DNA from 4 places in the Mesorhizobium sp. LMG17149 genome. Region 4 is predicted to be linked to each of the others. Evidence: predicted binding sites of a transcription regulator. Region 4 holds the regulator's gene; each other region holds the start of a gene.
What was found. Region 4 encodes LexA, which represses DNA repair genes until DNA is damaged. Its sites were predicted from a motif close to TGTTCNNNNTGTGTTCNG; they were not measured.
Positions count from the first base shown of each region.

Region 1: NP945_RS08905 (ImuA family protein) is a predicted target of LexA. The motif match lies at 3,269-3,286, and genes of this name have one in related genera.
Region 2: NP945_RS29615 (YifB family Mg chelatase-like AAA ATPase) is a predicted target of LexA. The motif match lies at 2,784-2,801, and genes of this name have one in related genera.
Region 3: NP945_RS04615 (sel1 repeat family protein) is a predicted target of LexA. The motif match lies at 3,311-3,328, and genes of this name have one in related genera.

Region 1 is NZ_JANIFL010000003.1:569,150-575,110, reverse strand. It holds gene NP945_RS08915 (error-prone DNA polymerase) at 1-1,042, opposite strand, end outside; gene NP945_RS08910 (DNA polymerase Y family protein) at 1,039-2,562, opposite strand; gene NP945_RS08905 (ImuA family protein) at 2,474-3,238, opposite strand; gene NP945_RS08900 (hypothetical protein) at 3,799-4,554, shown strand; gene NP945_RS08895 (hypothetical protein) at 4,665-4,862, shown strand; gene NP945_RS08885 (entericidin A/B family lipoprotein) at 5,788-5,928, shown strand; gene NP945_RS08880 (hypothetical protein) at 5,928-5,961, shown strand, end outside.
Region 2 is NZ_JANIFL010000016.1:35,039-40,999, forward strand. It holds gene NP945_RS29605 (bifunctional diguanylate cyclase/phosphodiesterase) at 187-1,536, opposite strand; gene gshB (glutathione synthase) at 1,767-2,708, shown strand; gene NP945_RS29615 (YifB family Mg chelatase-like AAA ATPase) at 2,892-4,424, shown strand; gene NP945_RS29620 (J domain-containing protein) at 4,695-5,234, shown strand; gene NP945_RS29625 (DUF262 domain-containing protein) at 5,321-5,961, opposite strand, start outside.
Region 3 is NZ_JANIFL010000002.1:263,728-269,688, reverse strand. It holds gene NP945_RS04640 (endonuclease/exonuclease/phosphatase family protein) at 1-406, opposite strand, end outside; gene NP945_RS04635 (AMP nucleosidase) at 477-1,940, opposite strand; gene NP945_RS04630 (hypothetical protein) at 2,057-2,251, opposite strand; gene NP945_RS04625 (hypothetical protein) at 2,290-2,448, opposite strand; gene NP945_RS04620 (DUF2147 domain-containing protein) at 2,672-3,013, opposite strand; gene NP945_RS04615 (sel1 repeat family protein) at 3,462-3,728, shown strand; gene NP945_RS04610 (hypothetical protein) at 3,710-4,045, shown strand; gene NP945_RS04605 (ABC transporter substrate-binding protein) at 4,121-5,242, shown strand; gene NP945_RS04600 (acetyl/propionyl/methylcrotonyl-CoA carboxylase subunit alpha) at 5,332-5,961, opposite strand, start outside.
Region 4 is NZ_JANIFL010000004.1:451,390-457,350, reverse strand. It holds gene gltX (glutamate--tRNA ligase) at 1-975, opposite strand, end outside; gene NP945_RS11445 (ComEC/Rec2 family competence protein) at 1,078-3,540, shown strand; gene lexA (transcriptional repressor LexA) at 3,534-4,274, opposite strand; gene kynU (kynureninase) at 4,684-5,931, opposite strand.

The DNA.
Region 1 (5,961 bases), on a different contig from region 4:
CGAGCACATAGCAGACGGCGCTGTTGGCTGCTGATCCCCTGCCCTGGCAGAGAATGCCCTGGCTGCGGGCAAAGCGAACGATCGAGTTGACCGTCAGAAAATACGGCGCGTATTGCAGCTTCTCAATGAGCTGCAACTCGTGCCTGAGCGTGCCAACGACCTTGTCCGGCACGCCCTCGGGAAAGCGCTCCGTCGCGCCCTCCCAGGTGAGTTTCTCCAAGGCTTGCTGCGGTGTCAGACCCGGCAGCATCCGCTCCTCGGGATATTGATAGGCAAGCTCGTCCAATGAGAACCGGCAGCGCTCGGCGATCTCGATCGTCCGCGTGAGCGCTTCGGGGGAGCGGCTGAACAGCCGTGCCATTTCATCGGGCCGCTTCAGGTAGCGGTCGGCGTGCCGCTCGCGCCGAAACCCGGCATCATCGATCGTCACATTGTGCCGGATGCAGGTGACGACGTCCTGCAGGATGCGCCGTGACGGTTCGTGGAACAGGACATCATTGGTGACAACCGTTGGCACGTGGGCCTGTCCGGCAAGATTGGCCAGATCGTGCAGCCGCAGCGCCTCGTTGGGACGGCGCCGCAACGTCAGCGCCATATAGGCGCGATCGCCAAATGCCTCGCGCAACCGCCTGAGCCGGAGCGCGCATTCGTCGTCGGCCTGGTCGGGCACGAGCACTGCAAGAAGCCCCTCGCCATAGGCGACAACGTCAGCCCAATGCAGCACGCATTTCGCCTTGCCGCCACGCTTCTTGCCCAGCGACAGCAAGCGGCACAGCCGCGAGTAGGCCGCGCGACCGGTCGGGTAGACCAGGATGGAAATCTCTTCCACCAGATCCAGCCGGCAGCCGACGATCAGCCTGACGCCGGTTGCCTTTGCAGCCTCGTGCGCGCGGACAATGCCGGCCAGACTGTTGCGATCACAGATGGCAAGGGCGGGCATTCCCATGCTGGCTGCTTGCGCGAACAGTTCCTCACAGGAACTCGCGCCCCGCAGAAAGGAAAAATGCGAGGTGCATTGCAGCTCGACATAGCACGCGTTCATCCGAAGATGCCGTGCAGGAACCAGCGATGCGAGCCGGTCGCGGTATCCTCGCCGTCGCCTGCGCGATAAATCCAGAACCGCTCGCCGGCTTCGTCCTCGACCTGGAAATAGTCGCGCACGGCAGTTAGCTCGGCGTCGCGCTTCCACCATTCGCCGAAAACCCGCTCGGGACCATCAGCGCGCTTGATCCGTCGACGGATGCCTTTCCAGGTGAAGCTCGCCGGCGGATGGTCCGGTAGCAGCGCAATGGCCTCGATCGGCTCCGGCACGGCAAACAGACGAGCCGGACGCGGCCAATGGTCTGGCCATGCGTCGCCGGTCTCAGCGGATGCAGCGGCTACACGCCGGAAAGATCGCTCGGGCACATCGCTGGCAACCGGGGTAAACCGATAGAGCTTTTCCTCACCGACACGGTTGCCGAGTGTGTCGATCAAATCCGAGATGTCTGCATCCCGTTGCTCGATCAGCGACGAAACGGTCTGCCTGGGTGTCAGTGATTCTGCCAAGGGCGCGGACAGGCGCATCAACTCGATGCCGAAACCCGGATCGACCATCTCGATCTTGTCGCAGAGCAACCGTGTCAGCCGCTTCACATCGCGGACAGGCAAGGCCATGCCGACGCGAACGGCTTCGATGCGGTTGTCGACGCGGTAGAGCAGCAGGTCGAGCCGCCGGGCCCCGAGGCCTTTGGTCTCGAGATCGACACACAGCGCTTGAACAAGCTTGCCGACATAGCGCGCGATTGTCTCGGCCGCACCGATGGGCTCGCCAAAGGCACGTTGGACTTCGACCACATCCGCTGACCGCACCGGCTCAATCGGCTCGGCGAGGCGTCCAGCAGCCTGGTCAAGCCGGCGGCCGAGTTCCGGCCCGAAGCGCAACGTCAGTGGCGCGCGCGGCTGCTGCAGAAGCTCGCCTACCCTGTCGAAGCCGAGAACCCGCAAACCCCTGACGATTGCGTCGGGCAACCGCAGTGCCGCGATGGGCAGTGGAAGAATCGCATCCTGGGTTGCGTTGACGGCGACCACGCTGACGGTCTGCTTCACGTATCGCGCCACCGCATGAGCAGCACCCCAGCTATCCGCTATGGCTGCGCGCGCCGAGAAGCCGACCTTGCCGAGATGTTCGACCATATCGGCCAGCATCAAGCGTTCACCGCCATGAAGATGATCGGCGCCCGTGGTATCCATCACCAATCCGTCGGGAGGATCTGCTGCGACAATCGGCGCGTACCGCCGCAAAGCCCACAGGGCCAACCGATCCAATGCCTGCGCGTCTGCTTCAGGTTCGGCATCCATGACCGCCAGCCCCTGGACGAGGGCCTGCGCCTTCGTTGCCGGCATTCCAACGCGCAGGCCCGCTTCCAGTGCCGCGCGATCCACCGCAGTCACCAGGCGACGATTACCGTGCCGCCCGACCAGCACCAAAGGCTTATCCGGTGGCGGCGAGACGTCGCCCAATTTCCTTCTGAGCCGGTCGGTCGACCAGCTTGGAAGGAATAGCGAGACGACCCTTGGCATCACAAGCCTCCACTTCGATATCGAGTGTTTCCCCTCCACGAGACCGGATCAGTTCAAGTTGCCATCGCGCCCGACCAACGCCGGGCACAGGCAGCGGTCGCGACGGCAGCACGGAAACTCGCCAGCGGGTGACAGACGCCGTGGGCTGCCCGAAATCGGCGGCTTCGGTCTGGCGGCGCCAGCGGCGGATGGCGATGCCCATCGCGCCGGAGCCTTCCGATGCCAGTTGCAACCGGCGCGAGGCCGTCATGGACAGGCGCGCCACTTCCGCGACCACAGCTCCAAGCCCGACATGCCGCAGACCTTCCTCGAAGCAGGCGAGCAAGGATTTGTCGTCACCGGCTTCGACATAGATCACCCGGTCGGGATGAAGTCCGACCTGTGCGATTGCCGGTGCAAACAGATCCTGGCGCGTCACGCACCACAGCACCTTGCCTTGCGTCCTCGCTGCAATCCCGGCTGCAAAAAGCGACGCTGCAGCGCCATCGATCGCTCCATTGCCGCCGCCGGCAACTTCATGAAGTGCGCCAAGCGCCACACCCCCGCCTGGCAGATGACTGTCGATCGAGGAGATACCGAATGGGAGCACCGCTCTTTTGCGCGCATTACCGCCTTCGAGACGCGCAATGCGATCTCGCAGATCGGAAATAGCAGCGTTTGGCGTCGATGCACTCATCTGTCCCCTGAACGCGACATGGTGGCGGAATGTTCCTCATTTGTTCCCTTCCTAATAAAGAGTCAATGCCATGGAGAGTTTGCGCTGCGGAAGAAATTTTGTCGCGACCGCCCGGTGGCACCGAAAGAACCGTTTGCCAGCAGGACGAGGCGTCGAAGGCCACCTGTCCTGTTGGGATGTTCGCGCCGGCGGTTGGCGGCGCACAAGGAAAAACGCGTATAAACCGCAGTCCTGCGCGCGTCCGCAATGGCGGACATTGTCGCGCGCGGGACGGAGGAAATTCGCCCCCGCCGCGGGCGGTTAACAGGACAGCCGTAGGAGCGTCAGCATAGCGCCGGCCGCAGGACGGGACGCGGGACCGACTGTCCCCGTCCGCGGTGGTCCGCGTGTAGCATCGGCCATGAATGCAGTTGCGTTGGGATTGAGCACGAAGCCTCAACCGATTGCCAGATCTTCCCTATCCAAATTGGAAAACAACCATTTTTCCAAACCATCAGGAGTCTATTGACACCTTTGTTCTTATTTTGTTCACTGTTGGTGATTGATACTGGAGGCGAACCGTGGAACTTCGCTTGAACATTGAAGGTGCAACGCCCGAGGAACTGGCACGCGGGGTCGCGGCAGCCGAAGCAGTCTTCTCGCGCGCCGGCATTACGGCTTTGCAAGGCGCGGAAGGTTTGTTCGCGTTGGAAGGCTGGGATATCAAGGGCTTCCCGGAAGACGACCAGCCAACCGAGGACGAGGACCAGGCTGCTTCGGTCTGGATGGAAGCCGACGAGGCTGCGACGACTGCATGTTGTGCGGGCTGGCCGGAGGATAAAGTTCCGGGCCATCAGATCTTGGAGCTGATCGACGTGCCCCGAACGAGATTGCAGGCCGAGGCGCTCCCGGACACGTGGCCGGCGCGCAAACAGCTCTATCCCGATGTTGTCACCCGATTGGAGACCACGACCGGGCCGGACCGCCAGATCGATTTCGATATTGCCTTCGTTCTTGGTTGGGTGCCCGAGCGGCCGACGCTGGATCAGGTCGAGCCGCTTTCGGAAAATGGCGACCGTATCCCCTTCTTCACCAGCAACCTCGCCCAGGTGGAAGAAATGGCTCGCAAGGCACTCAAGGACTGGACGATCGAGATTGACCAGGACCCCTACGATGCCCACGTTTTCGATCCTGCAGCCAGCGAAGACGGTGAAGAATTGCGGATGGCGGCATGGCGCGATTTCGACGGCTCCCTGCTTATGGAGAAGCCACCTGCAAATCCTGCAATCGCACTGACCCTGGCGATGATGCGCGGCCAGTCGATGCATTTCGATTAGCGGTGAACGGGTTACACGGCCATCGTCGATCGATCGTGCTTGGCCACTCCAGGTCGCACGCTGGATGGCTAAAAACCTGACCAGCCCACACCGCACCCGAGGAGAGAACCATGTCAGAAAAACCACCCTATATGCCGACCGGCATTGGAACAGGCATGATGAGCGACGACGAGACCAAGGTCGGCGTTCTGATATTCGAAACGGCGCAAGGGAACTTCGACTTCGCAGTCAATCTGCAGGCAGTCGATATCCTCACCAAGGCCATCAACAAGATCGAGATGCATCTTCGCTCCGGCAAGACGCGCTGAGTGTCCGACGATGTGCCAGATCAGAAAAGCCGAAGCCAGGACCTTCGGGAGATCACGCAGGGACCAGGCATCGTGCGGAGGGGCGGCTGGGCGTCGCAAATCCGTTGTCAGTCGCCGACTGGCTCGGCTGGAGGAAACGCTCGGAAGCCAGTGCTCTCGCGCACGACTCGCGGCGCCGGGTTGACGGACTGCCGCTGCGATCGATCACGACTTGCTCACGCTGCATGCCGGCGGTAGGTGGGCCCGGCCATGTAGCGCTCTCCCGTTAGCATCGTTCCCCGGATTTGGGGGGCCGGCTAAGTCTTGGTCGACCAATTTCGACAGGACAGCCGTCGATCTGGATTGCCCGTTTGCCGTCCAACGCGACCGAAGTTCTTCGCCCGCTGGTTCGCACCGGATCATTCTCCGTCTTCTCTGCGACGATCGCGACGCGTGGCGTGCGTCACTGGCGGCCATTTTAGCATCAGCTTGACAAGTTAATTGCCCCAAAGCAGTTTCGGTGGGTGAAAAGGGAGGAACAGCTATGAAAAAAGCCTATGAAAAGCCAGTCCTGACCAAGCGGGGAATTCTTTCCTCAATCACGGCGCAAGTCATCGAGTCGGGTCTTTCTGCGACCTGAGCAGGTCTTTGACCACTGGAAGCCCGGTGGCTCCGGCTGGCGGGCTTTTTGGTCTTCAGGGCGTGGATTAGGTCCTGACCGACAAAGGGTGCTACATGGGCGATGAAGAATGCCCGCCCAGCGTACGTCTACGCACCACCGCTGATCGGCCTTCCGTTCCTGGCTGTGCTACTGGCTCTGGATGGGACGACCATCGCAACGCCCTTTGACACCGCAGATGAAGCGGCCGCCCACAACAAGGTGATGGCGGTTACAGGTGCGATACGGCAAAGCGGACTTGATAACCACAAATAGGAGAACCCGTCCATGAGACTGCTACGCATCACACCGATTGTCATTCTTGCCTGTGCCTTGGCCCTTGCGGCCTGCGCCAACACCGTCCGAGGCGTCGGCAGGGACGTCAAATCGACGGCCAACGCAGTCGACGACACGGTCAATAAACCCTGATGCAGAGGACCGTCACGGTCATCGAGAAGACAA
Region 2 (5,961 bases), on a different contig from region 4:
CGTCCTTTGCGCGTCTTGAAAGACGTGCGGCGCTGTAGCGTGACCGGCGCGCATCCTAGCCACGCAAGGCGCGCGGGCAAGGGCGAACCGCCAAATTTCAGGGCTTATGTCAGACAAAACGACAATGCGCCGCACCGGGTGCGCACAGCGGCATCGTCGGGATTACGGACTACGGGGAATCGCCGGTCAGATCGCCTTGGCGCGCAGGGCGCCGCGGAAGGAATCGCGGAGATAGCCGAGCGTGGCGTCGGCATCGACGGGCTTGCCGAACAGATAGCCTTGCCCGCCGGCACAGCCGAACTGGACCAGGCGGTCGGCCTGCGCTTCCTGCTCAATGCCTTCGGCGACGACGTCCATGCCGAGCCCCTCGCACATTGCGAGAATGGCGCGGATGATGTGCTCCGAGGGACGGTCGTCGAGAATGGAGGAGACGAAGGCGCGATCGATCTTGAGCTTGTCGAAATGGAATTCGCGCAGACGGCCGAGCGAGGACTGGCCGGTGCCGAAATCGTCGAGCGAGACGCGGATGCCGACGCGGCGCAGATCCTCGACGATCTGCGCGGCAGAGGCCGGGTCGTTCATCAGGCCGGTCTCGGTGATCTCGATCTCCAGCCGGCGCGGATCGAAGCCGGTGCGATCGAGGATCGCCAGTATGTGCAGGCCGGTGTTCTGGTCGACGAGCTGCGATGGCGACAGGTTGAAGGACAGGAACAGGTCCTTCGGCCAGCTTCTGGCCGCTTCGGTCGCCTTGCGCAGCACCAGCTGCGACAACGGGCCGATGATGCCGCGCTCCTCGGCGATGGGAATGAAGACGGTCGGCGGCACCGAGCCGAGGTCGCGATCTGTCCAGCGCGCCAGCGTCTCGAAGCCGATGGTGCGGCGCGTGTTGAGGTCGACGATGGGCTGGAAATGCGGCTCCACCTCGCCGGCCGAGACAGCCCGGCGCAGCGCCTGTTCGATGCGGGTGACGCGCTTGGCCGCCTCTTCCATCTCACGGGTGTAGACGACGACGCGGCCACGGCCGGAACGCTTGGCGTGATAGAGCGCCGTCTCGGCCTTATTGATGAGGATTTCCGTGGTCTCGTCGCCCGAATAGAACAGCGAGCAGCCGACCGAGGCCGAAAGCCTGGCGGTGCGTTCGCCGACATCATAGGGCGCCGACAGGATCTCGATCAGCATGCGCGACTTTTCGGCCGCTGCATCCTCGCTGAACACCAGGGGATAGAGAAAGGCGAATTCGTCGGCACCGATGCGGCAGACCGTGGAATGGCCGTCCATCGAGGCGCGCAGCCGCATCGCCACCTGGATCAGGATGTCGTCGCCGGCCTTGTGGCCGAACAGATCGTTGATCGGCTTGAAGCCGTCGAGGTCGAGAATGCCGACGGTAAAGGGCGCGGGATCGTCGGCACGGTCGGCGATCAGGCGATCGACCTTGTCGAAGAAGCGGCGATGGTTGCCAAGCCCGGTCAACGGATCTGTGAATGCCAGATCCGTGCTCTCCCTGTTTGCCTGACCGGTGCCAAACGAAGTTTGCATCGGTGTCCCTGTTTTGTGACGTCGGAATTTATTTTCAGACTGGCAGCAAACCCTTTAGGAAACGTATCGCGAAATCGATTTTCCAGGGGCAACCGCGACTGTTTCGAAGGATCGATGAAAGCAGCGCATTCGGGTGTCGGATGCCAATCCCAGGAATGTCGCGATTGGCAGACGGGCAGTGAGCCTGTACAGGCAAGACAGTCGTCCATCCGAGCCGCCGGAGACCCGCCATGAAGCTGAAAATCGCCGTCCAGATGGACCACATCTCCACCGTGTCGATCGCCGGCGACACCTCGTTCGCGCTGTCGCTGGAAGCGCAGCGGCGCGGCCATGAGCTGTTCCACTACACGCCGGATCGGCTCTCGTTGCGCGACGGCAAGGTGTTTGCCCGCATCGAGGAAATGCAGGTGCGCGACGAGAAGGGCAGCCACTATTCGCTGGGCGAGAAGGTGCGTACCGACCTGTCGGAGATGGATGTGGTCCTGCTGCGCCAGGATCCGCCCTTCGACATGAACTACATCACCACCACGCACATTTTGGAGCGCATCCATCCGAAAACGCTCGTGGTCAACGACCCGGCCTGGGTGCGCAACAGCCCGGAAAAGATCTTCGTCACCGAATTTGCCGACCTGATGCCGGACACGCTGATCACCAAGGATCCGCTCGAAGTTGCCGCCTTCCGCAAGGAGTTCGGCGACATCATCGTCAAGCCGCTCTACGGCAATGGCGGCGCCGGCATCTTCCATCTGCTGGAGGCCGACCGCAACCTTGCCTCGCTGCTGGAAATGTTCGGCCAGATGTTCCGCGAACCCTACATCGTACAGCGCTACCTCAAGGACGTGCGCAAGGGCGACAAGCGCATCATCCTGATCGACGGCGAGCCAGTCGGCGCCATCAACCGGGTGCCGGCCGAACACGATTCCCGCTCCAACATGCATGTCGGCGGCCGCGCCGAAAAGACCGAACTGACGGAGCGCGAGCGCGAAATCTGCGCCCGCATCGGCCCATCGCTGAAGGAGCGCGGCTTCATCCTGGTCGGCATCGACGTCATCGGCGACTATATGACCGAGATCAACGTGACCTCGCCGACCGGCGTGCGCGAAGTCAAACGCTTCGGCGGCGCCGACATTGCAAGCCTGTTCTGGGACGCGGTCGAGGGAAAGCGCGGGTAAGTCGTTTTCATTTTGTCTTAACCATGTTCCGTTTTTGCAACCGCGCTCGCTTCCGCTGCAACCCAAGCGGTCATGCGTTCCCGTAATGTTCTTGATTTGACCGGGGAAGTGTGATTGTCTTCCCGGCGGGCCATTCCTGGCCTGATCGCAGGGGCTGGGGCCAGCCTGAATTGGGGTTGCACGATGGTGGCGCGGGTTCGCACGGTGGCTTTCCAGGGCATCGAGGCCGTGCCGGTCGACGTGCAGGTGATGATCGCGCCCGGCAAGGTCAACATGCACATCGTCGGCCTCGGCGACAAGGCGGTGGCCGAAAGCCGCGAGCGGGTGCAGGCCGCACTGCATGCTTCCGGCCTGTCGATGCCGTCGAAGAAGGTGACTGTCAATCTGGCGCCGGCCGACCTGCCGAAGGAAGGCAGTCATTACGACCTGCCGATCGCGCTTGGCCTGATGGCTGCCCTTGGCGCCATTCCGGGCGACATGCTGGCCGGCTATGTCGTGCTTGGAGAATTGTCGCTCGACGGCACGATTGCCGCGGTCGCCGGCGCCTTGCCGGCGGCTATCGCCGCCAATGCGGAAGGCAAGGGCCTGATCTGTCCGTTCGCCTGCGGACCGGAGGCGGCCTGGGCTGGAAAGGATTTCGACATTCTGGCGCCGCGCAGCCTGATTGCCATCGCCAACCATTTTCGCGGCACGCAGGTGCTGTCGCGCCCCGAGGCCGGCATCCATGCCGCCGCTCTGGATTTGCCTGACCTCGCCGACATCAAGGGCCAGGAGACCGCCAAGCGGGCGCTGGAAGTGGCCGCCGCCGGTGGGCATAATCTGCTCATGATCGGACCCCCGGGATCCGGCAAATCGATGCTGGCGCAGCGGCTGCCGTCGATCCTGCCGCCGCTGGCGCCGAAGGAGCTTCTGGAAGTCTCGATGATCGCCTCGGTGGCGGGAGAGCTCGGCGAAGGCAAATTGACCGACCGGCGGCCGTTCCGCGCACCGCACCACTCGGCCTCGATGGCGGCGATGGTCGGCGGCGGCATCCGCGCGCGGCCAGGCGAGGTGTCGCTGGCCCATCACGGCGTGCTGTTCCTCGACGAGTTTCCCGAGTTCACGCCGCAGACGCTCGATGCGCTGCGCCAGCCGTTGGAGACCGGCGACTGCATGATCGCGCGGGCCAACCATCGCGTCACCTATCCGGCGCGCATCCAACTTGTGGCGGCGATGAACCCGTGCCGCTGCGGCATGGCCGGCGAGCCGGGCTATCGCTGCCTGCGCGGCGAGCGTTGCCGTACCGACTATCAGGCGCGCATTTCGGGTCCGCTGCTCGACCGCATCGATCTCAGGATCGAAGTGCCGGCGGTCTCGGCCAGCGACCTGATCCGGCCCGACCGGGCGGAGAAAAGTGCCGATGTGGCGCTGCGCGTGGCACGCGCCCGCACCATCCAGCGCGAGCGCTTCGAGCGGCTCGGCGCCACCCGCGCCACCACCAACGCGCATTGCGCGCCCTCGGTCATCGAAGAGATCGCCATGCCGGACGCCGCCGGCCTGTCGCTGCTCAAGGACGCCAGCGAAAAGCTCGCCTTTTCAGCGCGGGCCTATCACCGCGTGCTGAAGGTGGCGCGGACGCTCGCCGATCTCGACGCCAGCGAAACCGTTGGCCGAATCCATCTGGCCGAAGCGATCTCCTACCGCATGAGCTCGGAGCGGATGGCGCAGGCGGCGTAGGTCCGCCGACAAGCCGACCTCGCCACATTGCATTCCGCGATCACGCCATAACCCGGCCTCCGCGAATCGATCATCTCCACGGTGCGGCGGACCTGATTGTCCGCTTGGCCGGCGTCCTCACCACCCAACGGCCCCCACCGACCGGACGCCGGCCATTTTCTTCCTCTTCCAGAAAGCGTGGATGTCATCGGCGTCGGACCAAGGTCCTGGCCTCCGCATTGACATTCCTTATTTAGACAATGCGAATATGGTGTGGTCGGGGAGCCCGCTATGTTCATTGACTATTACGAAGTTTTGGAAGTCAGCCCGAACGCCAACTCGGAAACGCTGGAGCGCATATTTCGCTATTTTGCGATGCGCTATCATCCAGACAATCGCGAAACCGGCGATGAAGCCCGTTTCAGTGAAATCGTGGAAGCCCACAATACGCTCAAGGATCCGGTCAAACGCGCACAATACGACATCGCGTACAGGGACCATGCCGGCCTTCGCCGTGAATTGACCGAGGAAGCCAGCAACACCAAAGGCATCGAGCGTGACGTCGTGATCCAGGCCAGGCTGCTGTCGCTGCTTTACGCGAAGCGCCGGCACGACGTCAGCAATCCCGGGATCGGAGATGTGGAGCTCGAACGCTTATCAGGCTGTCCGCGAGAGCATCTCGAATTTCATCTCTGGTATCTGAAAGCGAAGGCCTGGATAGCAAGAGTGGAAAACGGGACGATCGCGATTACGGTGGAAGGCGTCGATCGGGTCAACTCCGAACACCGTCGCGATCCCACCATCCGGCTCCTGGACCATACGGCCTCCTGACGCCTTGTTTCCCGCGGGAAGCCAAGTAGGACCCGCTGGCGGGGCATATGCTGGCCTTGTGGCTGCTGGAATACGAGCTGTCGTAGCTAGTTATCAACGGTGCTATTACAGAACGGATGCTGCATTACAGCATTTGAAAGATTGCCCGATCCCCCATCCCGTTTAGGACGCCTATGGCCTACTTGCATGCCATTTCTGTGCATGAGGCCTCCGCAAGTTGGACATTTCGGTGCAGACGGCAGCGCATCCCGGATGAAAGCGGCACCTTTTACGTCTCTAGAGAACGATCCGCCCTCAAGGTCGAGCTCGTCAGGACTAGTAATTAGAAATTCGAACTCTGACATGTCCCTCAGTATTTTTGCGACCTCTGATGCCGACAGTCCCTTGCTCAAATGCTCAATAATCGCCTTGTAGAAGGCAATCGCACGAGGTCTGCTGCGGACGCCACTTCCCAATTTCCTTACCGCTTCACTCATGCCGCGGTTCACCATCAGAAATTCTTCAAATTTTGCTCTAACCGTTGTGAAAGCGAGAAAATCAGCGGTATCCCAGTCGCGAAATAGCGACAGAAACGTCAGAAGGGACGATGCGGAAAATGTCCCGCTTCTACCATAAAAATATAGTGCAGGATGCAATCCGAGAGATGAAGGGTTGGTGGAGCACAATCTCCAGATTGCAGCCCTTACTTTCACGAGATAATCGACGGTCTTGCCTCCATCTTGGTCGA
Region 3 (5,961 bases), on a different contig from region 4:
TCACGTCGGGATTGGTCCGGCCGATCAGCGACAGCACCTTCTTCGGCGTCGGATTGTCGTAGCGCAGGTTCATCTGCAGCAGCTTGTAGATCGCGCGGTCGTCGTTCTTGGCTTCATAGGCGGCCTGAACCGGCCACAGGCGGGAGAAGGACAGCGACCCGGAAGTGGTGGCGAAGGCCGCCACGGCAAAAAGCAGTGCCACGGCCGCCTGCAGGCGAAATGTCGTGGCCAGCAGCGGCAGCGCACAAAGAGCCATCAGCACGGCAAGGTGGACGCGGAAATGCGAGAAGGAATCGAAGGCGGGATGCAGCGTTCCGAAAAACCCGGCCACCAGAGCGATCGAACAGGCCAGCATTGCCAGGAATGCAACCGAAATCAGCAATGTCCCGAGGCTCGCTCTCTCCATGCCGCCTGCTTATCGGCAGAAATGCGGCCCAATCAAGATGAGAAATGCCGCCGCGATGCGTGGCATCGGCCTACTGGAACGCCGTTTCCGAAAAACTTCTGAGCTTGCGCGAATGCAACCGCTCCATCGGCATTTCCGCGAGCTTCTCCATCGCCCTGATGCCGATGGTCAGGTGCTGCGCCACCTGGCGCTTGTAGAATTCGGTCGCCATGCCGGGCAGCTTCAACTCGCCATGCAGCGGTTTGTCCGAAACGCACAGCAGCGTGCCGTAGGGAACACGGAAGCGGAAGCCATTGGCGGCGATGGTCGCCGATTCCATGTCGAGTGCGATGGCGCGAGATTGCGACAGACGCTGGACCGGGCCACGCTGGTCGCGCAGTTCCCAGTTGCGATTGTCGATGGTGGCGACGGTGCCGGTGCGCATGATGCGCTTCAGGTCATAGCCGGTAAGGCCGGTGACTTCGGCGACGGCTTCCTGCAACGCCACCTGGATCTCGGCAAGCGGCGGGATCGGCACCCAGACCGGAAGATCGTCGTCCAGCACATGGTCCTCGCGCACATAGGCATGCGCCAGCACATAGTCGCCAAGCGCCTGGGTGTTGCGCAGGCCGGCGCAGTGGCCGAGCATCACCCAGGCATGCGGCCTCAGCACCGCAATATGGTCGGTGATGGTCTTGGCGTTGGAAGGCCCGACGCCGATATTCACCATGGTGATGCCGCCATGTCCCGATTTCTTCAGGTGATAGGCCGGCATCTGCGGCAGGCGCGGCGGTGCAACGCCTTCGCTGGGCGCGCTTTGCCCGCTCTTGGTGATGACATTGCCCGGCTCGACGAACTCCGTGTATCCGCCGCCGCCATTGGCCATCAGGTCGCGGGCACGGGCGACGAACTCGTCGATGTAGAACTGATAATTGGTGAACAGCACGAAGTTCTGGAACTGCTGCGGCGTGGTTGCCGTATAGTGCGACAGCCGGTGCAGCGAATAATCGATGCGCTGCGCCGTGAAGGGCGCCAGAGGCCTCGGCTCGCCAAAGGCGACTTCGAAGGTGCCGTTGGCGATCTGGTCGTCGGTGCCATCGAGATCCGGCACGTCGAACAGGTCGCGGATCGGCCGCTTGATGCGCTCTGCCGTCGCGCCGTCGACATGGGTGCCTTCAAGGAAGGCGAAATGCAGCGGGATGGGTGTGGTCGATTCCGACACCGTGACCGCAACCCCATGATTGCGCATGATCAGGCGCAACTGCTCGACGAGGTAGCTTTCGAACAGGCCCGGCTGGGTGATGGTGGTGGAAAAATGCCCGGGCGTCGGCATATGGCCATAGGCCTGGCGCGAGTCGATCTGGGTGAACGAGTTGGTGGTGACACCGATCTCCGGATAAAAGGCCCGGTAGCGCTTGCCATTGTCGCCGCCTGCTGCCGCCAGCTCTGCAAAGGAGTCGCGCAGGAATTTGGTGTTGCGGTCGTAAAGCGCCTGCAGTGCCTTGACTGCTTTTTCGGCGCTATCAAAGCTTTGCCGGCCAAAAGGCTCCGGCATGACGACAGATTCGATGGCTTGTGGGTAGATTCGCTTTTCCATGGCTCAATATAGAGACTTGGATCGGCACTTGGGAGGGGTGTCGCGACCGAAGGCGGCCAAAGCGCCGTTTTTCTTCAACCGCGCTGCAGGCTGACCAGGAGCACAAAGCCGACGCCGGACTTCTTCAGGGCTGGTGCGTCGATCGTCGAGCCGGCGTCAGTGCGCATCATCGGCACGGCCAGAACCGGAGCGGCCAGCACCGTCAGGATAAGCGCCGCCCGCGGCAGAAGCCGAAGGGTCTTGAGAGTGTTGGCGGCGATGCGGTTCATGGCGTTCAGCTTTTCTTTCGAGGTCTTGGTTTCTTTGGTCAGTTGCGAAGATGGGTGGGGCAGGCGAGGCGGCAGGTTCTGGAACTGGCTTCGTCCCAGGCGCGGGCCGGACGGCCCGCTTCGGCGACGAGGATGGCGAAGAACATTCCAAACAGGCTCACCAGCAGGCAGACGATGGTGAAGCGGCGAGCAAGCATTGGGTCGGTCTCCTTCAACACGCCGGAGAATGCCCTGATGCAACTGAACCGGCTCTGATGCCGGCGTTCATCTGCCGTTCAAGATGATTGACGGGTTTCGACGGCGCCGGCGTCGGTTTGGATAGCCGCCGGTGGGTATCGAGCATCATCGGCGCAGGATGTGTCGACAAACGAAAACGGGGCCCGTCGAGGCCCCGTCATCATGTCGCAAGGATGCGCTCGATCAGAGCTTGTGCCAGGTCTGGCTCTTGCAGATCAGTCCGCCGAGCACGCAGCCGCTCATCTTGAGAGAGCTGCCCGACAATGTCGCCTTGCCCGAATAGGTCTTGTCGTTTGCCGGATCGGTGATGTTGCCGGCATATTTGTTGTCGCCTGTCGCCTTGAGCGAGCCGATGGTCTTGCCGGCATATTTCCCGGACTTGAGCGTGATGGAAAACGAGCCGCCGCCGGCGATGGCCGCGGTTTCGCCGGCCTGCGTCTTCCAATTGCCTTCGATCGGATCGGCCCATGCCGCACTCGCCACGATCAATGTGGCCGCAAGGGCCAGGCTCAGTTTTCGAAACATGTCTTCCTCCCTGTGGATGTCCGGCCGGATGCTCCGCCTCGCCGGTCTGCCGCTTACGCAAACGTAAGCTAATCCAGCTCCCGGCAAAACAAAAGCGGTGCCGTAGCGGAAGACTTTGGGATTTTGCAGCCGCCTGAAAGCGCCTCCTCGACGATGAAATGAAACGATCGGCGCATCGCCTTTGTTCGCCGTGGTTAGCGAAGTCTTGCCCCCGCGCGAGAAAACTTTCGTCAAATTTGAGGCAAGCAGGCTGAATTGCTGGGTTTGTATCCTTAACGAATTTCGGCGTTTACCTCTTGTTTTAGCTTTGTTTTCCTCAAATTAAGCACGCCATTTAACGACGGATTCAAGCCTGCACGGCATTCTCGAAAGCATCGGAAGAGCAGCCGGCAAGACGAAAGAAGGCAGCTCTCGGGAGCCTGACAGGGCCGGAAAACAGGGGATTGAAATGGCACGTTTTGAAATGCTTGAAGCAGGTTTCGGCGCCATGGGAGCAACTGCCCAGGCCGACATCCTTTTCGAACTGGGCATGATGTATGCGACCGGCCGCGATTGCGAGACCGACGTCGTTGCCGCCCACAAATGGTTCAACATCGCCGCTATCAAGGGCTCGGCCCGCGCCGCCGAGCTGCGCTCGGAACTGTCGGCCGCCATGTCGAAGGTCGAGATCGCCACGGCGCTGCGCGAAGCCCGCGAATGGATGACCATGCACTGAAATCTGCCAATCGCAAACAGATCCATCGAAGACAGGGAAGCTCCGGGATCAAAGCCGCACAGACGGCCAGACCCGGCGAAATTGAAGGCCGCGCAAGACGGTCACGAAGGCAAGGGAAAGAACGCGGCAGGCTGCAAGGCCCAGTCGTGCGCGACACAGGGAAGCTGAGCGGATTTTTAGGCGCGGGGGCGCCTGGAGATTGCTCGACGGGCAAAAAAGCCGCGACCAGCCGGAACAAGGCTGGCGTGGCTTTTTGCGTGGATGACGTCTTGCAGGCCCAATCGAGCGGCGCCAATGCGCCTAGACAGGCCGAATGAAGGATGAAATTGTCCGGCCTCTCTGGAAGAAGCGCGGCCGGGGCGGCCGCGCGTGAGTGGAGGAGTTCTACCATCATGAAAAAATTGAGTATTTTGAACGCGGCCATATTCGGCCTGATGTTGAGCACGCCGGTCGCATTCGCAGACGACATCACCTTTGCGGTGGTCGGCCCGATGACCGGACAGCTCGCCACCATCGGCGATCAGTTCAAGCAGGGCGCACAAGCTGCCGCCGATGCGATCAACGCCGCGGGCGGTGTCGACGGTCGTCAGATCAAGCTGAGCATCGAAGACGACCAATGCGATCCCAAGCAGGCCGTGTCGGTTGCCAACCGCGTCGTCGCCGATGGCGTCAAGTTCATCGACGGCCATGCCTGCTCGGGTTCCAGCATTCCGGCATCAGCTGTCTATGCCGAAGCCGGCGCCTTGATGATGAGCCCGGCCTCGTCAAACCCGGTGCTGACCGATGCGGCAGCCAAGGCCGGCTGGCCGACGATCATGCGCCTTTATACGCGAGACGATGCGCAGGGCGCCTTCATCGGCCCATGGATCGCCAAGAAGTTTGCCGGCAAGAATGTCGTCGTCCTGCATGACAAGAGCGCCTACGGACAGGGCGTGGCTGACGCCGTCAGGGCAACGATGAATGCCGGCGGCCTCAAGGAGGTCTATTATGACGGCATCAACGCTGGCGAGAAGGACTATTCGGCTCTCGTCACCAAGCTCAAGGATCTGAAGGCCGACGTTGTTTATTTCGGCGGCTATCATCCTGAAGCCGGCCTGATCCTGCGTCAGTCGGCGGAACAGAACCTGAAGTTCCAGCTGATCATGCCGGACTCCATCGCCTCGCCCGAATTCTGGCAGGTTGCCGGCCCGGCCGGCGAGGGCACCATGTTCGTCTTCCCGTCGGATCCACAGGCAAAGCCGGAAGCCAAGGCAGCCGTCGAGAAGATCAAGGCCGGCGGCTTCGTGCCGGAGGGCTTCACGCTGTTCTCTTACGCCACCATCCAGGCTTTCGCCGAAGGCATCAAGCGTGCCGGCAGCGACGACCCGGCCAAGGTTGCCGAAGCGTTGAAGAACGGTACGCCGATCAGCACCGTTGTCGGTGATGTCACCTTCGACGAGAAGGGCGACCTCAAGAATGCCAGCTACGACATCAACCAGTGGCATGACGGCAAATACGCGCCGATCGCGCAGTAATCGCCACCCTGGCGACTGGATGGCATAGAGAAATGGCCGGGTTCATCCCGGCCATTTTTTTGCTTCCCCTGTCGTGGCCTTCCGAACCGTCAGCTCACTGCTGTGGTCGCGGCGTTGTGCTCCTCGACGAACCGCACCAGCACCGTTCCGTCGGTGACCTGTGCGCCCTCTGTGGCGATCTCGGCGATCACGCCGTCATGCGGCGCGGCGATGGTGTGCTCCATCTTCATCGCCTCGAGGATCAGCAGCGGCTGGCCCTTGATCACCGTATCGCCTTTTCCCACGCGCACCAGCTTGACCAATCCCGGCATCGGCGCACGCAGGCTGCCGGTGCTTGCCGCCGCCTCATCGGCCCGTGCCAACGGGTCCGGCACGGCGAAGGTGTAGCCAACGGCGCCTTCGAACACGGTGATATGGCCTGGCCAGCGGGCGAGGCGTGGCGTGGCGCGAAAATCATGCGAATTGGTGTCGCCATAGGGCTTGTCCAGCGCGACCTGGAATCGTCCGTCCGCCCGCACCGAAACCTTCGCCGCGATATCGTCTTCGCCGAACCTCAGCCATGTGCGTCGCGCCACGCTGTGGAAATGGGCATAGCCGACAAGCGACGACCACGGATCGTCGGATGACGGGGTTGCGCCGGCACCGGAGGCCGCAAGAGCGGCGGCAGCAATGGTTTCGTCGCTCGGCGGCGGGACGGTCGCCAAGGTTTCTTGGTGTCT
Region 4 (5,961 bases):
GATGTCGAACAGTTGGGCATCGCTCATGCGGCGCATATGCGCGCCGTTGATCGCCTCCAGCTTGGCGAAGTCGAAGCGCGCCGCGCCCTTGTTGACATCGCCGATATCGAACCAGGAAATCATATCCTTGATCGACATGATCTCGTCGTCGCCATGGCTCCAGCCAAGGCGCGCCAGGTAATTGAGCAGCGCCTCCGGCAGGTAGCCCATGGCGCGATAGGCCTCGACGCCAAGCGCGCCGTGCCGCTTCGACAGCTTGGCGCCATCGGCGCCGTGGATCAGCGGGATATGCGACATGGACGGCACGTTCCAGCCCATGGCGTTGTAGATCACGGTCTGGCGAGCGGCGTTGGTCAGATGATCGTCGCCGCGAATGATATGGGTGACTCCCATATCATGATCATCGACGACGACGGCATGCATGTAAGTGGGATTGCCGTCAGAACGCAGGATGATGAAGTCATCGAGATCCTTGTTGGGAAAGCGCACCTCGCCCTGGACACGGTCATGGACGATGGTCTCGCCTTCGGTCGGCGCCTTGATACGAATGGCGCCCTTGACGCCTGCGGGCGCCTCAGAGGGGTCGCGGTCGCGCCAGCGGCCGTCATAGCGGGGCGGCAGCCCCTTGGCTCTGGCGGCCTCGCGCATGGCCTCCAGTTCGGCCGGCGTGGCATAGCAATAATAGGCCTTGCCCATGCGCACGAGCTCCTCAGCCACCTCGCGGTGGCGCGGCGCACGCTCGAACTGCGACACCGGCTCGCCGTCCCAGCTCAAGCCAAGCCAGGAAAGCCCGTCGAGGATGGCAGCCGTCGCGGCTTCATTGGAGCGTTCGCGGTCGGTGTCCTCGATGCGCAGCAGCATCGTGCCGCCAGTGTGCTTCGCATACAGCCAGTTGAACAGTGCCGTGCGCGCGCCGCCTATGTGCAGATAGCCGGTGGGCGAAGGGGCAAAACGGGTGACGACCTTGTCGGACATGGAACTCTCGGAAACCATCTGAAGCGGGGTGCGGTTGCGCGGGCTTTCGCGCGCCCGGCGTTCATGTAGCATAGGGTGTCGAGGGCGCAAGGGGCAGACCCGATGGCTGGACGAGGCTGGGGCTCGGATCAGGGCGAGGACGCTGCCATCGGCGTCAGCGAACGGTCCCTGTTTGCGCCTCGGCCAGCCCCATTACCGCCGCCATCGCCCCTTGTGCCGGATCCCGGCAAGGCGCCCTTGCAAGCGGATGTCGCCGCCTCTGTTCCTGTTGCCGAAACCGGCAGGATCGTTCGCGTGCGCCGGCAAATCAGCCTGACATCACTGCCTCGCCTGCGCCACAGCGTGAACACGGCGGCGAGCCTGGAACTCGACCGGGGCGTGGCCTTCCTGCTGGTGCCGGTCTGCCTGGCGATCGGAGCGATCGGCTATTTTTCGCTGACGGCTGAACCCGACTTTGCGAGACCTGTCGCGGTTGTCATCTTGACGGGGATCTGTGCGCTGGTCTCGCGCTCATGGCCAAAGACCCATCTGTGTTTCATGGCGGCGCTTTTGTGCGCCCTAGGACTGCTTGCTGCCAAGGTCGAGACGTGGCGTGCGGGCACACAAATGTTGGGCTCGGAAATCTCGACGCAGGTGACCGGCCGCGTCGTCTCGCTCGACCGGATGGAAACTGGCCGTATCCGGCTGACCATCGACGTGACGTCGACCGCAAGACCGAAACTGCGCTATGCGCCGGAACGGGTGCGGCTTTCGGCACGCAAGATCCCGGCTGACGTGACCGCAGGCTCCCTCATCACTGGATATGCCAAGCTTTTGCCGCCGACTGGGCCGGTGCGGCCGGACAGCTATGATTTCTCCTTCGACAGCTATTTTGCCGGCATCGGCGGCAGCGGGTTCTTTCTCGGCAACCCCAAGCTTGTCGTCAGCGATGATGGCGACATGCCGCTGCCGGCCCGAATTTCCTCTAGCGTGGAAAATGCCCGCGAGGCCATCGCCGACCATATCAGGGCGAGCGTCGGCGGCGCCGAAGGCGAGATCGCCGCGGCGCTGATCGTCGGCGTGCGCGCCGGCATTCCCGATGACATCAATGAGGCGATGCGACGTACCGGCATCTACCACATCATCTCGATTTCGGGACTGCACATGGCGCTGGTCGCAGGCACCATCATGGGCTTGCTGCGCGGCGCCTTCGCCTTGTTTCCCGACTTTTCCGCGCGTCGCCCGGTCAAGAAGTATGCCGCCGTCGCCGCACTGTTCTCGATCGCGGCCTATCTCATCATCTCTGGAGTCGTCGTTGCCGCCGAGCGCAGCTTCATCATGCTGGCGGTGATGCTGATTGCCGTGCTGTTCGATCGAGCAGCACTCACCATGCGCAATCTGGCGATCTCGGCGATCGCCGTCATCGTGGTGTCGCCGCATGAGGTGGTCGGCCCGAGTTTTCAGATGTCGTTCGCCGCGACCGCGGCTCTGGTCGGCGCCTATGCCGGCTGGGCCGATCACCGCGCGGGAAAAGCAAGACCGCCGCCCCCAAAGCGATCCATGCCCGGTTTCCTGACGCGAAAGTTCGTGCTCGCGGCAACCGGCCTTGCCATGACCTCCATCATCGCCGGCAGCGCCACGACGCTGTTTGCCATCTGGCATTTTCAGCGTGTGTCGCCGCTCAGCCTGTTCGCCAATCTGGCGGTTATGCCGATCGTTACCGTCGTCATGTTCCTGGCTGTCGCAAGCGCGCTGCTGATGCCTTTCGGATTGGATTGGCCGGCCCTCTACCTGATGGGCAAGGGTCTGACGGTGATGATCGCCATATCGGGTTGGATCTCCGAACGTTCGCCTGTCGATGGGGTTGGGCTGATTTCGCAGCAATCTGTCCTGCTGGTGACAATTGCCCTGGTCATCGCGACGATGGCGACAACTTGGCTGCGGCTCGCTGCTCTGCCATTCGCGCTGGCAGGCTTGCTGACCGTCTCGGATACGCGCACGCCGGATGTGCTGATCTCGGAAGACGCCCGGCTGGTGGCGTTGCCGATCGGTGGCGGCGAGCTTGCCGTCAGCCGGGAACGGCCGAACGAATTCACCGTCGACAACTGGAAACGCGCCCTGACATCAGAAACCATCGTCGTGCCAGAGGTGTTCGACAAGAGCGATGGGCAATTCGACGTCGCGGACGCCGTTGAGCTACCGCCGGGATCGCCGTTCTATTGCTCCTCAGGCGTTTGCGTGGCCAGGCATATGTCCGGTGCGATCATTGCCTATGTCGAGGACCGCAAGGACACCTGGAAAGCCTGCGGCTTCGCCGAGCTGATCGTCATCAATGACGCCACCGCCTATGACGCCTGTCACAATCCGCTGGTTCTCGTCATCACCAAGCGGCAACTGGCTCGCAAAGGCAGTGCCGCCGTCTTCTTCGATCGCCAATCGGCGACCACGCCGGCGACAATCAGCTTCGCGGTGAACAGCCCATATCGGCCCTGGCACACGCAACGCAAATACTCTCGTGAGGCGAGGGGGCTGGCACCCTTCAAGAAACCCGAGAAGCCAGCGGCCAACCCGCAGCCGCCTCAGTAGCGGCGGATGAGGCCGACGAGCTTGCCTTGCACCTTGACCCTGTCTGGGCCGAAAATACGGGTTTCATAGGCCGGATTGGCGGCTTCGAGCGCAATCGAAGCGCCCTTGCGGCGGAACCGCTTCAGCGTCGCTTCCTCTTCATCGACCAGCGCCACGATGATCTCGCCGGGGTTCGCCGTGTCGGCATTGCGGATGATGACGGTGTCGCCGTCGAAGATACCGGCCTCGATCATCGAGTCGCCCTTGACCTCCAGCGCATAGTGGGCGCCGCCCATGATCATGTCCGGCGGCACGGAGATCGAATGCGTCTGATGCTGGATGGCATCGATCGGCACACCGGCGGCGATACGGCCCATGACCGGGATCGACACGGCGGAGACCGCATCGTCATCATTGCCGGGCGAGGGCATCCGCGAAGGCGCCGGCTTGATCTGCCGGCCAAGGGCACCACCCTGACCGAGACTGCCCTGGATGACGCTTGGCGAAAACTTCTTTGCCGCGTTGAGGCCGGGCGCGATGGAGTCCGGCAATCGCAGCACTTCCAGCGCCCGTGCCCGGTTGGGCAACCGGCGAATAAAGCCGCGCTCCTCAAGTGCGGTGATCAGCCGATGAATCCCGGATTTGGAGGCAAGGTCGAGCGCCTCCTTCATCTCGTCGAAGGATGGCGGAATGCCGCTCTCCTTCAGGCGTTCATGGATGAACATCAGCAGTTCATGTTGCTTGCGTGTCAGCATGGCGGCCCCCAGATTACCTGAAACCAGAATCGAAAAACAAACCCAGAACAAACACTATCTGTTCCAGTTGTGTTCTGCAACCGTTTAAAGTTTAATGAATTTGTTAAGGCTGCTGAAATTATTTGGGCTTGCCAGCGGGTCGCGATCGACAGGCGCCAACCACGGCAATGCGCCTGCTCACATTGAAACCATTATGGTTAATGACCTGTGGCTCATCCTCGACCCAAGGCTTGGCATCATCTGCCGATCGACCTCCACAAGGGACGCTATCAATCTTCGGGACGTTCGTTTGCCGTGAACGAAACGGAGCCAAAACGCCAACGTCTGTTGGCATTTGTGGCTGGAATTCAGCCCTCCGTCATCTGCCGGGCAGTGAGGGCGGCGACGGCAAATCGCGGAGATCGTTGCGTCAGGTAACGGCTTCCTTGACGGCGAAACGCTGGTCCTTCCATGCGCCCGTGCGCAGAATATCCTCCAGCACCTCAACCGCCAGCCACACATCCTTGTAGCCGACATAGAGCGGCGTGAAGCCGAAACGGATGGTCGATGGCGCGCGAAAATCACCGATGACGCCGCGCTCGATCAGCGCCCGCATGATTTGATAGCCGTGATCGTGAAGGAACGACACCTGGCTGCCGCGCCTGGTCGCGTCGCGGGTGGTCTCCAGCGTGAGGCCATAGGCGCCGCACTTTGCTTCGACGAGCTGGATGAACAGTTCCGTCAGCGCGACGCTCTTTTTTCGCAATGCCGCCATGTCGACGTCGTTCCAGATGACAAGCGCGCCTTTGAGCGCCCGCATCGACAGGACAGGCTGGGTGCCGCACAGAAAGCGGCGGATACCGGTGCCGGCAACATACCCCCGTTCGAAGGCAAAGGGCCGCGCATGGCCCCACCAGCCGCTGAGCGGCTGGCTGATATCGCCGTGATGGCGCTGCGCGACATAGATGAAGGCCGGTGCGCCCGGACCGCCGTTGAGGTACTTGTAAGTGCAGCCGATGGCGAAATCGGCATTTGCCTGATCGAGCTCGACGGGCAGGGCGCCGGCGGTGTGGCATAGATCCCAGACGATCAGCGCTCCGGCCGCATGAGCCTTGCGCGTCAGCGCCGCCATGTCGCGCAGTTCACCCGATTTGTAGTTGACGTGGTTGACCAGCACCACCGCGACGTTTTCGTCGATCAGCTCTTCGATGGTGGGCGCGTCGACGCCCGCGAGGCGCAGCAGGACGCCGTCCCGTGTCGAGGCCACGCCTTCGGCGATGTACAGGTCGGTGGGGAAACTGTCACCCTCGGCGACGATGACCGACCGGCCCGGCCGCATCTCCAGCGCCGCATGCAGCACCTTGTAGATGTTGGTCGACGTCGTGTCGCAGACGACGGTCTGGCCGGCCGCGGCTCCAATCAGGCGTCCGAGTTGATCGCCGAGTTCGATCGGCATCTCGAACCATCCGGCCGTATTCCAGGCTCGGATGAGGTCCTGGGCCCATTCCTGGGTTGCCGCCTGCTGCAGCTCGCCGAAAACGGCATGAGACGCTGCCCCCAGTGAATTGCCGTCGAGATAGATCACCCCCTCCGGCAGAATGAAACGGTCGCGCATGGCCCGCAGCGGATCTGTGGCATCCATCGCTTCGACTGCGGCGAGATCAGGAAATCCACTCATGGTCAGTCAGTCCCCGGTTGTTCGCGAAGG